Regions from separate parts of the Paenibacillus sp. A14 genome, predicted to be linked through region 3. Evidence: a T-box and tRNA genes for the amino acid it is inferred to sense, from the RefSeq annotation. Region 3 holds a T-box; the other regions hold tRNA genes.
What was found. The T-box of region 3 lies ahead of leuS (leucine--tRNA ligase). A T-box ahead of a tRNA ligase gene usually reads a tRNA of that ligase, here a tRNA-Leu.
Positions count from the first base shown of each region.

Region 1: it encodes a tRNA-Leu, which carries the amino acid that the T-box ahead of leuS (leucine--tRNA ligase) is inferred to sense. The anticodon was not compared.
Region 2: it encodes a tRNA-Leu, which carries the amino acid that the T-box ahead of leuS (leucine--tRNA ligase) is inferred to sense. The anticodon was not compared.
Region 4: it encodes a tRNA-Leu, which carries the amino acid that the T-box ahead of leuS (leucine--tRNA ligase) is inferred to sense. The anticodon was not compared.

Region 1 covers NZ_JBAGJD010000001.1:722,716-726,067, forward strand. The annotation lists gene V4U88_RS03560 (response regulator) at 1-362, shown strand, start outside; gene V4U88_RS03565 (sensor histidine kinase) at 387-2,069, shown strand; tRNA gene V4U88_RS03570 (tRNA-Leu) at 2,192-2,277, shown strand; gene V4U88_RS03575 (WGxxGxxG family protein) at 2,382-2,675, opposite strand; gene V4U88_RS03580 (manganese catalase family protein) at 2,885-3,352, shown strand, end outside.
Region 2 covers NZ_JBAGJD010000003.1:642,176-645,527, forward strand. The annotation lists gene V4U88_RS10880 (LacI family DNA-binding transcriptional regulator) at 1-659, opposite strand, end outside; tRNA gene V4U88_RS10885 (tRNA-Leu) at 873-957, opposite strand; gene V4U88_RS10890 (GNAT family N-acetyltransferase) at 1,029-1,946, opposite strand; tRNA gene V4U88_RS10895 (tRNA-Leu) at 2,052-2,136, opposite strand; gene V4U88_RS10900 (pyridoxamine 5'-phosphate oxidase family protein) at 2,330-2,911, opposite strand; gene V4U88_RS10905 (DUF5643 domain-containing protein) at 3,115-3,352, opposite strand, start outside.
Region 3 covers NZ_JBAGJD010000001.1:905,810-909,161, reverse strand. The annotation lists gene V4U88_RS04420 (hypothetical protein) at 112-285, opposite strand; tRNA gene V4U88_RS04415 (tRNA-Pro) at 770-846, opposite strand; T-box leader at 1,007-1,223, shown strand; gene leuS (leucine--tRNA ligase) at 1,308-3,352, shown strand, end outside.
Region 4 covers NZ_JBAGJD010000004.1:337,219-340,570, reverse strand. The annotation lists gene V4U88_RS13005 (alkaline phosphatase) at 1-1,633, opposite strand, end outside; tRNA gene V4U88_RS13000 (tRNA-Leu) at 1,780-1,862, opposite strand; gene V4U88_RS12995 (helix-turn-helix domain-containing protein) at 1,924-2,289, opposite strand; gene V4U88_RS12990 (PAS domain-containing protein) at 2,503-3,129, shown strand; gene V4U88_RS12985 (Cof-type HAD-IIB family hydrolase) at 3,313-3,352, shown strand, end outside.

The DNA.
Region 1 (3,352 bases), 180 kb from region 3:
TTGCTCGTCTTGAACAACAATACATCTGTTCGGAATTTTTACATCGAGATATTGCCTTTGTAAAGCAATACATCGAGGAGCACTATGGTGAGGATTTGAGTCTGGAACTTCTTGCGGCAAGAGTCCATCTGTCTCCCCATTATTTAAGTTCGATGTTTAAGAAACATACGGGATACGGATTAAACAAGTATATAAAACACGTGCGGATGAAAATAGCGAAAGACTTGCTGCTGCAGTCCCATCTAAAAGTATCGGACATCTGCTATCAAGTGGGATTCCAAAACGTCTCTTACTTTTGCCAAAATTTCAGGGATTTTTTCGGGCAAACCCCCGAGAAATTCCGCCAGTCGAATCATGGGTGATGTCAGGTCGGGGAGAGAAATAGCATGCGGATATGGCGGACTTTTAAACGAAGAATCGGCGATTTCCGATTTCAAACCAAAATATTGCTCTCTTTTTTACTAGTGAGTATGATTCCCGTCATCATGCTCGGAAGTTTCTGTTTCGCCGCAACCAGGTCACTCTTGGTCCAGCAATCCAAAGCCGATCTGAACGCCTCCTTAACGCAAATTGTGTCGGCCGTGAACAATCAATTGGATGTTTACAATAAACTAATGAACTTTTTAAGCTTCAATCAAGAGATTACAAATGCCGCCAACAACACTTATACCAGCGAATACGAAATGTATGATCAATTGACCCATGTCATCGATCAAAACTTCTATACCGCCCGTTACTTGAATCCCGGAGTGGAGCAAATCACGCTGTATACAGGGAGCAATTTGCCCCAACACGGAAACACCGTCATTCCGATTGAGGAAATTAGCCGGACATCCTGGTACCCGAAGGTGATAAAATCAGTGGATGTTCTCTGGTTTGCCCGGGAGAACAACCTGTACTGCGCCCGCAGAATCCTCAGCACGAAACATAGAAATCCCAAAAACAACATTCTGTTTGCCCGGGTTAACTACGATCAGCTATTTAAAAATTTCGAGCCCCTTCAAGCCCATGGCGCCGAAATTATCGTAACGGACTCCAGCGGAAACACCGTTTATTCCTCAAAAGGAGCGAATCCGAACATTCCGGTCGGCATGGCGTTGCCTCGGAATGAAGGGGACTACACCGTGTTGTCTTCCGCTGTCCCGCTTGCGGGATGGAACGTCTATTTATATAAGCCGACCCGTCTGATTACAAAGTCCGCATGGTGGATTGCCTTGATTGTTCTGTTCATGATTACGGCCTGTATCGCGGCCGTTGTTGTGGCGGGCACGCTCTTTTCCCGGAGGATTATGTTGCCGATTCACCGTCTGCACAAAAGCATGAAGCTGATCGGCGAAGGCAATTTGGACATTAAAGTCTTCTCCAGCGATTCCAAAGATGAGATTGGCGATTTGATCCGCGGATTTGGAAATATGGTAGATAATACCAAAAACCTGATCGATACCATGTATGTGGGGGAAATCGCTCGCAAGGAAGCCGAGATGAAGGCTCTACAGGCGCAGATCAACCCTCATTTCCTGTACAACTCCCTCTCGATCATCAATTGGAGGGCACTGCGGATCCACGCGACGGATATTAGTGAGATGGCACAGCTCTTATCGACTTTTTATCGGACCACCCTTAATAAAGGACAGAATCTGATCACGGTTTCGGACGAAATACGGAATGTGCAATCTTATATTCATATTCAGTTAATCATGCACAACCACAATTTCAAAGTGGAGTACCGGATTGAGGAGTCCCTGCTTTCTTGCCGTATGCCCAATTTGATGCTCCAGCCTTTAGTCGAAAATGCCATCATACACGGTATCGAAAATCGTGGAGACGGTGACGGGACGCTCTCTCTCTCGGTCAGTAAAGAAGAACAGAGCATTGTATTTCAGGTGACTGACAACGGGATTGGAGTGGAGTCCGAACGGCTGGTTCATTTACTTCAATCTCCATCCAAAGGTTACGGTCTTAAAAATGTCCATGATCGGGCGGTTCTCATGTACGGTGAACCGTACGGACTGACCATCCATAGTGTGGTCGGCGAAGGAACGCAAGTTACCCTGAAAATTCCGTTATGAAACATAGCGGAGAAAATTAAGCGGACCAGGAGGCCAGGCTCCACTACGAATAAAAAAAGGGGTTGAATCTCCAGGCAAAGGCGTATATAATCATATCTACGGGATTTTTCCCGCATTTCCCTGCCGGGGTGGCGGAATTGGCAGACGCACAGGACTTAAAATCCTGCGGTAGGTGACTACCGTACCGGTTCGAGCCCGGTCCTCGGCATTATTTGAAGTGACGAAGAGCTCCTCTTAATTGAGGTGCTCTTTTTTTGTGCCAGCAAAAAAAGGCCTCCAAGGAGACCTTTTCTGCCGGATGCTCCAAACGGATTAGCGGCGGTCGGTTTCTCTTCTGCGCATACCTGCCAAGCCAAGCAGGCCGAGCAGACCGAGCCAGCCCCAATCCACGCCATCGTTGTCATTGGCGGCATTGGCCCGGACATTATTCGTCGAGTAATTGCCTCTTGTCGAATAATTGCCCGTCGTATTGTCGGTCATATTGCCCCCGCCGGTTCCGGTCATACCGCCGGCACCGCTGCCTGTTGTACCGTAAGCCGAAGCAGGCAAAGCGAACGCGCTGGAAATCAACGCGGTTACGAGCAAGGTTTTCAAGCTCTTTTTCAAAAGGATGCACCTCCTGGGTTATAGTAGCTACGTTTCGTAAGTTTCCCGGAAACCGCCCCCTTTATGCAAAGATGGTAGGCATTGATGATAAAGAAACGATAGGCAGGGCAATATGGTCAAAAGTATTTTTCGCATAAGTCCTAGAGAAAGAAGCAAACTATGGAAGCTTCAGTTTCGCTGTCGACCCTGTAAATTTGAGGAGGTGCCGAATGTATTTCTATAAAGAGGATTTAATTAACATTATCGTACCGGACAAACCGGACCCGGAGGCGGCCAAGGTCATTCAGGAGACGCTTGGCGGGCGTTTCGGCGAAATGCGCACGATGATGCAGTTTTTCTTCCAAAGCAATAACTTCCGCGGGAACGCCACGCAATTTCGCGATTTGATCCGCGGGGTATTTCTGGAAGAGATCAGCCACGTCGAACTGGTCCAGCACACGATTAATCAACTGCTAACCGGCTCGGGCGAACCGATGCCCGGTAACGCGGGAGCCGATGGTGCTCCGCTGGATGAGGCGGTCAGGCATGCCAACCCGCATCATTTCATCATGGGGGCCCAAAGCTCGCTTCCGGTCGATGCCGCAGGCAATCCCTGGAACGGGAACTATGTTTACAGCCACGGGAACCTGATCAGCGATCTGCTGGATAACCTGGTGCTGGAATCGACCGGCGTGCTG
Region 2 (3,352 bases), on a different contig from region 3:
TAGGCATCGTCGTCTACAACCGGGTCCGGCTTCTCATAGACTACATAATTAACGCCCATTGCTTTCGCCTCATGAACGAATCCCTCTCTCCGATTCATGGTTTCACTAAAAACGGAAGTGACACTACCTAGAAATGCCGGTTTACGGGCTCCCGCTTTGACCAGCTCCCTTAACGCCAAACGCCCCCCTTCGTAGTTATCGGAGGTGACGCAAGTGATCTTCTTGTTAAAATGTCTGTCGATACTGACAATCGGGATATCGTTGCTAATGTAATTTTCGATATCGTTGTACGTAATGCCGACTATGCCCGCTACTTTGTTTTGCTGAAGCATATCCAGATAATATAACTCCTTTTCGGGTTTGCCTCCGCTGTTGCACAACATGAGTTTGAAACCTTCCCGGTCCAGCTCATCTTCAATGTAATAAGCCATTTCGGAAAAAAAGGGATGCCAGATGCTCGGGAGCAGCAGGGCAACCATTTTGGATTTCCGCATTTTGAAATTCCGGGCGATCTCGTTCGGGATATAATTTAATTCTTGAATAGCTTCCTCCACTTTCCTGCGTGTCGCGGGTTTTACTGCACCCGAATTATTAATGACACGGGATACGGTTCCCACGGCAACACCGGCTAAGTTGGCTACATCTTTAATGCTTGACATCTAACCCCCCACTTATTGGCTCTTTTATGGTTATCATCTTAGCACTAAGTTGGAAACGTTTCAAGTGATTTTGGAAACGTTTTTATACTTTTAAATACAGCTCAATGCCCTCATCGGCTAAAGTAATGAGCAATCCCTTGCAAATTCTGGACAAGCAAAGAAGCCTTTGAATTTCCAAAAGGAAACTCAAAGGCTTCTTCCCTGTTAAAGTAATGCGGTCGAGAGGACTCGAACCTCCACGGGGGGTTAGCCCACACGGACCTGAACCGTGCGCGTCTGCCAATTCCGCCACGACCGCGTTTTCGTTGTGCTGATTCGCAGCAACGAAATTTATAATATCATGCATCAGCAAGAGAGTCAACAAGCAAATTAATCCGCCACCATTTCTTTGACGATATCATACCGGAAGTTGGCGGCCGCTTCGACCTGCCGGAACCCTTCCTGCAAATACAGATTTTTGGCCCGTTCGTTCTCGGCATTCACGCATAGCATCGCTTGAGAATAACCGCGCTCAACCGCAAACGCCATGGCGGCTTTCAGCAGGGTTCTACCGAGCCCCTTCCCTTGGTATTCGGGAAGAAGCGCAAGCGGTCCGATGTTCATGGTCGGCGCTCCCTCAAACTCGTCATCCGCCCCCCGAACGATGCCTACGGCGCGATCCCCATGGTACAGCATTTGCATCCCGCCCTCAAGGTAATCGTTCTCCGCAGCCATTTGGGCCACCATTTCGGGGGTGATAGGCGTTTCATTTCCTTTTAACTTGGCGAAACCCGCGTTGCGGACCTCCGCCCATGCCTCCTCATCCCGCCCGGTTCGAAAGGCTTCCAACCGATATCCGTCAGGCACCTGAAAGGCCGGCTTCTCAAGATGGTGATGAACCAGAATAAAGGCATACCGCTCCAGTTTGAAATCCAATCTTCCCAATAGCTCCATCACTTTCTCTTGTAGGGTCGGCACAAAAACAAACAGCTGATCCAGCCCTTCCCCGTGCCGCACAATCGACTTCAATAATTGTTCGTATAGAGTGAGATCCGCCGTTTCGGCGTGAAAAATCCGGAACCGTCCCCGGCGCCCCTTGCGATGGTAAGCATCCTTGATGAGTGAGGCTGCGGCAACCATGTGCCCTGCCGGATCCAAGGCGATATAGGTCGGGTTATCTGCGCCAATCGCAAAGTCACGTAAATCCTCCTCGTACAAAAATGATTCGTCCACTTCCCGGCGATGCTTCCTGCAATAAGCAAAAAACTCCTCCAGCTTTTCCGCACTCAATGCTGCGATTTCCGTCATATGCCTCATCCCCGCTTTCTCCCCCATATAAAAGGATACTTGTCACATCGCACGTCTATTAAAAAAACTCCAGATTTCTCTGGAGTTCGCTTGTGATGTGTATAATGCGGTCGAGAGGACTCGAACCTCCACGGGGGGTTAGCCCACACGGACCTGAACCGTGCGCGTCTGCCAATTCCGCCACGACCGCGTTTTTCGTTGTGCATTGTTTTGCAGCAACGAAATATATAATATCATGCATCTCCAAGTGAGTCAACAAGCAAACATGTAATATGTTGTTGTGCTGTGATAATGTCACCCGACTCCCTTTCCACAAGGGTATTTTGTTCACTTGTTAACAATTAAAAATGTATCGTATCGCAATATATGAAGAACTAACTATATTATTTTAACAAGCGTTCGTTCTCTTTCGAATCGGGCAAACCAAAAGCTGTCGGCAAGCCGTCGATGCTTGCTGCATTCTTCTCGTGCCAGTACTTTTCAAGTTGTTCATTGGTGAACTTAAGCGATACTTCCCTTAGCGTGTCCCGGTCGCCCTCGTACTTCATGAACGGGACCCCAAAGCCGCACGAGTCCTGCACCATGTGAACGTCAACGACAATCATTTGTCTCGCGCCCGGAAGCGGATCAAACAGCGGGTACAGTTCCTCCCACCGGTTTGAGCCGGGCAGTACGACCGTCCCATTACCGTAAAGCCGCACAATGCTGGAAGGCCCTTCAAACGCGCAGAACATCAGGGTCACTCTGCCATTCTCCAAAATATGCGCGCACGTCTCGTTGCCGGAGCCCGACATATCCAGGTAAGCCACCTGATTATCCGACAGAATGCGCAAGGAGCAATAACCCTTAGGCGAAAGATTCACATGTCCCTCCGCAGACAAAGGCGCCGATCCGACGAAAAAAAGATGCTGACGCTGAATGAACTCCTTATGCTTCGGCATAAGAGCATCGAATTTTTTCCCCATATTCACCCTACTCTCCTCTTTATATTGGCATGAGGTGCAATTCTTGATCCGAATATTGTTTACTCTGAAACAAAAATATCACGATTTCTCTGGAGAATCAATAGCAAAAATAAATTGCAGCGTTGACACAGAAGCTGCTGCGCAAAATAAACAAGACTACAGACCGGGGCCCCTTACAAGAGGCCCCGGTCTGTAGTTTCCTATCACTTCACTTTTACCGTCATTTCCAGTTCTTTTATCTCTTGTTTCACGATCTCGCCGTTTTCGTCCAGTTTAAACGCTCCGCTTGTCGCTCCGGGTTCCACAAATTCAGGTTTGTAGGCCTTCACCGTAATCGACTTCACGTTTTTTCCCAACGGGCCGAGCAGGCAATTGTAGTACATATCGCCAGCTTTGTTGTTCTCGTCGGTACCAAAGCTCGAAAGATCGTCCAACCGGTTG
Region 3 (3,352 bases):
AGACGAAGAGATGCGCGTTTATTAAGCTAATCGTTGATGGGGACACCTATCAGATACTATCGCTGGAGTTGTCCAGGGAAGAGATCAGGCACCCCGTTCAGTTAACGGAGGTCAATTTATCAGCACCGCGCAGCCCCAAAAAACTGCTTGTATTTTGAACTTGGCGGAGGTTTGGTTCAGGTGACTTATTTGGCCGGACAGGCTTCGGTTCGTTTCTGGCAGGATTTGAAAAAATGCGAGTTCTTCCAACTTGCCGAAAATGAGAGGTTTGCGGATTTCGATCATGAGTGGCGTAACGGGTTCCGAAGGGAGTCAGTATTTTGTTGGACCAGGATTCCATCCAGGCGATGCTTGACGCGGTGAACCGGGTGTTGGGCGAATAGCGGGGTGAAGCCATGTCGTTCAAAAAGATGGGGCGTCCTCCATCTGACAATCCCAAAAGTGAAAAGATTGAAGTACGTGTCGATCAAGAAATGATGAGCAAGCTCGATGCTTCCGCTGAGAAGCTGAATATGACATGTTAAGATATCGTGAGCAGAGGGATTGAGATGGAATATAACGATCTCCAAAAATAAAGAAGGAAGCGGCTCGTAAACGAAGCGAGTTGCTTTCAGGATTTCAAGTAAGATAAGCGAAGAGGAGCTTGCTCGAACTAACGAAAGCTCCTCTTCTCCGTTTTTTTAAATCCGTTGGTACACGGTTGGTACATTCAGCGTTTTTGAGCATAAAAAAGTTGCGGTCAAAAGCCCCGCAACCGTTGATTTTATAATGGTCGAGACGACAGGATTTGAACCTGCGACCTCTTGCTCCCGAAGCAAGCGCTCTACCAAGCTGAGCCACGTCTCGGCACGCAAAAATAAATGGTGGAAACATTAATAAATTATACTCCTTTCCCTCGAACTGTAAAGGGGGTTTTTCATGTTTTTTGTGGGCTTGCGATTCAGTCCGGCCCCATTGACGGCGGCTGTTTGGTTTTATATAATGGATGGTGATTTAATTGCAAATTGATTAAACTTTGAAGAGGAATATTAGTTTTCGATTCTGCCACCCAGAGAGCCGGTGTTTGGTGCAAGCCGGTTGGAGAATGGAGATGAACTCGCCTCGGAGTTATGATGCAAAACATCATCGTCTTACCCGCGTTAAGGGTGTAAAGGGAGCGAACGACAAAGCATGTCCGACGCTAACTAGGGTGGTACCACGGGAAATTTCCTCTCGTCCCTAGCGATGATACGCTATGGATCGGGAGGTTTTTTTATATTCTGCACAGGATATATTTGACAATGAATGATTTTAGGGAGGATTACATTATGGCGGACAAAAACGTGCCACACGACGTTTACCAAGCCCAAAACATCGAACCGAAATGGCAAGCTTACTGGGAGAACAATAAAACGTTTAAAACGAAAGAAGATGAGGGGAAACCGAAGTTTTACGCGTTGGATATGTTCCCTTACCCTTCCGGCGCGGGGCTGCATGTAGGCCATCCGGAAGGCTATACGGCTACGGATATCGTATCCCGCTTCAAGCGGATGCGCGGCTATAATGTGCTTCATCCGATGGGCTGGGATGCCTTCGGTCTGCCGGCGGAGCAGCACGCCCTGGATACCGGCGAGCACCCGCGGGATATCACGGTCAAGAATATCAACAACTTCCGGCGCCAGATCAAATCGCTCGGTTTCTCGTACGATTGGGACCGGGAGATCAGTACGACCGATCCGGAGTACTATAAATGGACGCAGTGGATTTTCATCCAGCTTTACAAGAAGGGCTTGGCTTACGTGGCCGAAGTGCCGGTGAACTGGTGCCCTGCCCTCGGAACAGTGTTGGCCAACGAGGAAGTCATCGACGGCAAGAGCGAACGCGGCGGACATCCGGTCATCCGGAAGCCGATGCGCCAGTGGGTGTTGAAAATTACGGAGTATGCCGAGCGTTTGCTCGAGGATCTGGAAGAGCTTGATTGGTCCGAAAGCATCAAGGATATGCAGCGCAACTGGATCGGCAAATCCGAAGGCGCGGAAGTGGTATTCTCGATTGAGGGGAATGAGGACTCGCTCACCGTGTTTACGACCCGCCCCGACACCTTGTTTGGCGCAAGCTACGCGGTGCTGGCTCCCGAGCATGAATTGGTGGAGAAGATCACGACCGAAGCGCAGCGCGAAGCCGTAAAGGCTTACCAGGAGCAGGCGGCGCGCAAGAGCGATCTGGAGCGGACCGATTTGGCGAAGGAGAAGACCGGTGTATTCACCGGCGCTTATGCCGTAAACCCGGTGAACGGGGCCAAGCTGCCGATCTGGATTGCGGATTACGTGCTTGCCGGATACGGGACCGGAGCGATAATGGCCGTGCCGGGTCATGATGAGCGCGACTACGAATTCGCCAAGCAGTTCGATCTGCCGATTATCGAAGTGGTGGAAGGCGGCGATTTGTCCAAAGAGGCATATGCCGGGGACGGACCGCATGTGAATTCCGACTTCCTCAACGGATTGCGCAATGAAGAGGCGATCAAGAAAATGATAGCCTGGCTCGAAGAGAACGGTAAGGGGAAAGGCAAAATAACCTACCGTCTGCGCGATTGGCTGTTCAGCCGGCAGCGGTACTGGGGCGAGCCGATTCCGATTCTCCATCTGGAAGACGGCACGATGAAGCCGGTGCCGGAAGATCAGCTTCCGCTCGTTCTGCCGGATGTGGAAGCGATCAAGCCGTCCGGTACGGGAGAATCCCCGCTGGCCAATGTAACCGAGTGGGTGAACACGACCGATCCGGAAACCGGGATGCCGGCCCGCCGGGAAACGAATACGATGCCGCAGTGGGCGGGAAGCTGCTGGTACTACTTGCGGTATATTGATCCGCACAATGACAAGGAGCTTTGCTCCATGGAGAAGCAGCAGGAATGGCTGCCGGTCGATTTGTACATCGGCGGAGCCGAACACGCGGTTCTTCACCTGCTGTATGCGCGGTTCTGGCATAAAGTCCTCTACGATCTCGGCGTCGTGTCGACGAAGGAACCGTTCCACAAGCTGGTCAACCAAGGGATGATTCTCGGTACGAACAATGAGAAGATGAGCAAGTCGCGCGGGAATGTCATCAATCCGGACGAAATTGTGAACGAGTACGGGGCGGATACGCTGCGGGTTTACGAAATGTTCATGGGGCCGCTGGAAGCGACCAAGCCTTGGAACGCCAACGGCGTTGAAGGGACTCACCGCTTCTTGTCCCGCGTTTGGCGCTTGTTTGTGGCCGAGGACGGTGGTCTGAACGCGAAGATTGTGGACGGCGAAGGCAGCGACGAATTCAAGCGGACCTGGCATAAGACGGTCAAAAAGGTAACGGAAGATTTCGAAGCATTGCGTTT
Region 4 (3,352 bases), on a different contig from region 3:
GATACAAGGTTCCGTTATCCACCTCAACGGTATATTTTCCGTTAGCCTTTGCCGCTTTGCCGGCAAGATCGACCGAAATGGTCTTGCCGCCCGCGGTGAGCGATGCGCTGGAGCCCTTCTCCTGATAAGTTCCCCCAAGCGCCTCGGTCAAGGCTTTAGCCGGGTACAGCACCTCTTTTTCCCGGTTGATTTTAAACTTCGGATAGATGTGGCGGGATTGAAGTTCCGCAGTGGCCTTCGCCAAATCAACACCGATGGCTTCCGCTCCGGCTACCGCAATTTCGGTATTGTCGACCTGGCCTTTTAACTTCTCGGCGATCGGCCCGTACGCCCAAACCCCGACATCCACGGCGGAATGGCCGTGTCCCGACCAGCCCACTAGGAGCCTCTTGGAAATAACGGCATTATAACCGCCTTCCCGTTTATAAGAGGAACCATCGCCATCCAGGATATATTGGGCTTCCTCATCGCTCAAATCTTTAATCCACGTGTTCTCCGCTACGATTTTCTTCACGTCCGCCAACGTTTTGGCTTCGTTTAAAGCGCTGACCAGATATTCGGAAGAATTCTTCTGCTTATCCCATAAATCGATATTGATCTCATAGATGTTGTCTCTGGACAAAGACAATCCGCCCGTTTCATGATCCGCGGTGACGACAACCGACGTATTTCCGTCCTTCTTGGCGAAATCGATCGCCACCTTAAACGCGGCGTCGAAATCCAGCGCTTCCTGAACCAAGGTCGGCAGATCGTTCGCATGCCCCGCATGGTCGATCCGTCCTCCTTCGATCATGATGGCAAAGCCATCCTCATCCGCGGAAAGCACTTCCAGCGCTTTGGAGGTCATCGCGGCCAGGCTAGGAGTTTCCGCTTTCCGGTCCGGTACGTAATCGACGTGGGAACCGCCGAACAAACCGAGCACCTTGGAATCTTTTGCCGTCAATGCCTGTAGGCTTTGGGCGTTCTCAATCACCTTGTACCCCTTCGCTTTAAATTCCGGAAGCAGGTTCTTGTCCGTACGTTTTCCCTTCTCCTCCTTGGTCACAAAGAAGTTCTTTCCGCCGCCGAAGAGCACATCCACCCCACTGTCCAAATATTGGGAAGCAATCGCATTTTCGTTGTCGCGGCTGCGGACATGCGAAGCGTAAACAGCCGGCGTTGCATGAGTAATCCGCGCCGTCGTCACGAGGCCGGTGGCCTTGCCGCCGGCTTCCGCCGCTTCAATGACCGAAGCAAACGGTTTCGAAACGTCTTCGTTGGATACGCTGATCCCGGCATTGTACGTTTTGTGTCCGGTAGCGAAGGCGGTTCCGGCGGACGCCGAATCCGTGACGATCCCGGAAACGACGGTGCCCCCGTCTTCGCCCCGGTCGGCATACGTAGTCGCTTGCCCCACATAATAAGGATCGAGATTCAGCGATTTAACGCCTTTCACATATTGCTGGTAGTAGCGGGCAGCCGAAATTTGAGCCGGCCCCATGCCGTCCCCGATAAGCACAATCAGATTTTTGGAAGTTGTCCCGCCGGCAACAGCCCCCTTATTCCCGCCTTCTTGGGCAATCACCGCCGGACTTGCCGCGATAACGGCCAGAGCCATTCCGCTGACCGCAAGCCTTCTCCACAACTTACTCATTCTCTTCCCTCCTATTTGGTTTAAACTAAATCGAGTATAGTATCCAAAGATTAGAAGAATGTTAGAGAAGTGTTGATTGCAGGTAAAGCGAATAGACAAAAAAAGCCTCCGGAAATTTATCCGGAGACTTTCTGCATGACCTAAGATGCGGTCGAGAGGACTCGAACCTCCACGGGCGTATGCCCACTACCCCCTCAAGATAGCGTGTCTGCCATTCCACCACGACCGCGCGGCAGTTCAAAAACGAACATTCTTATTATATCGGTGTGTTTACGAAATGTAAAGTGGAATTAATCCCCATCGTTTTCCTGTTGCCTGCGGTATTTGACAAACTCCAAATATTCCTGAATAAACGCGGCCTCGCGAGGGGTCAGCGAATAGCCGTATTCCCTCAGGACCTCTCCAATCTCTCTGCCGTAAGGCGCCTGATGCTCTTTGATCACGAAAGGCTGTTTTCCTTCTTGGCCGATCAGAAGCCAATCCAGGCTTACGTTAAAATAAGCCGCTATTTCAATCAGTTTATTCGTGCTGGGCGTGGATTTCCCGCGCTTCCAATCCCCCAGATTGCCGGTGCTGATGTTAAGGTCCTGACAAAACTGCTTTTTGGTCATCTCGCCAGCCTTTATAAGCGACTCGATTCGATCATAAATAGACACCTGCTCCGACCTTCCTTCAAAAGACGCAAATTTTCAAAGTTACGCATTTACGTACTTTATGATTGTAAAATGACGTATTTGCGTATATAATTAAACCAATCCTCATTCTTTCTATCACTAACCAATTATATCACAAAATTTCCATTAATTAATATGAGCTGGGAGTTGCGCCGTTAAAAACCTCCCCACCTCATTAGAGTAGGAGGGAAAGCTGTGAGTAATCCATTTTTCTTATGGCAGGAAGTTGCCAACTGTCTCCCTATAAGCCTGGCTATCCTTGATCCTGAAGGAACGATCCGATTTGTAAACGATACCTGGATTCGCACGGCGGTAAACTACGGGCTTTCTCCGCTCTGGGATCGCCCGGGAATGAATGTAATGCAACATTTCAGTGACCCGACAACTCACTACTCTAAACCTTATATCCCCGAAATGATGGCCCGGCTGCAAAAAGTTCTTGATGGAACGCTCCCTTCCTTCTCTACGGAAATGCAGCCTTGCACCACCAGCAACCGCTGGTACCGGCTTGAAGCGGTGCCATTGCTTCAAGCCGGTACATCGGGGCTTAGCGGACTCATGCTACTTTATTCCGATATTTCTTCATATAAGGAAACCGAAGCCGCACTTCGCAAATCCGTCTCCCAAGCCGGCACACTCCACGGTTTGCTCCCGATCTGCGCCGTCTGCAAGAAAATTAAAGACGAGCGGAATCACTGGCTTTCCATCGAAGAATATCTTAAGGCACGTACCTGCGCAGATTTCACTCACGATATTTGTCCGGATTGCATCCGGTCCCACTATCCCCAATATTCGCGCATTTTAGACTCCAACGATTCCTAACGGGAATCAGTGGCTCAAAGTTGGGCACCCATTCTTCCTCATCCTTCTTATCTTCTCTCGAGTACAACAGCAAAACATATGCTCCATTGTAACATACCCCCTATGGGTTGACCTGAAATGCTTTTCATAAATTATACTCGATAGGGTTATTACTAGAGTATAGAGAAAAGAGGAGGAACCATCATGAAATTGATCGCCATTGATTTGGACGGGACTTTGCTGA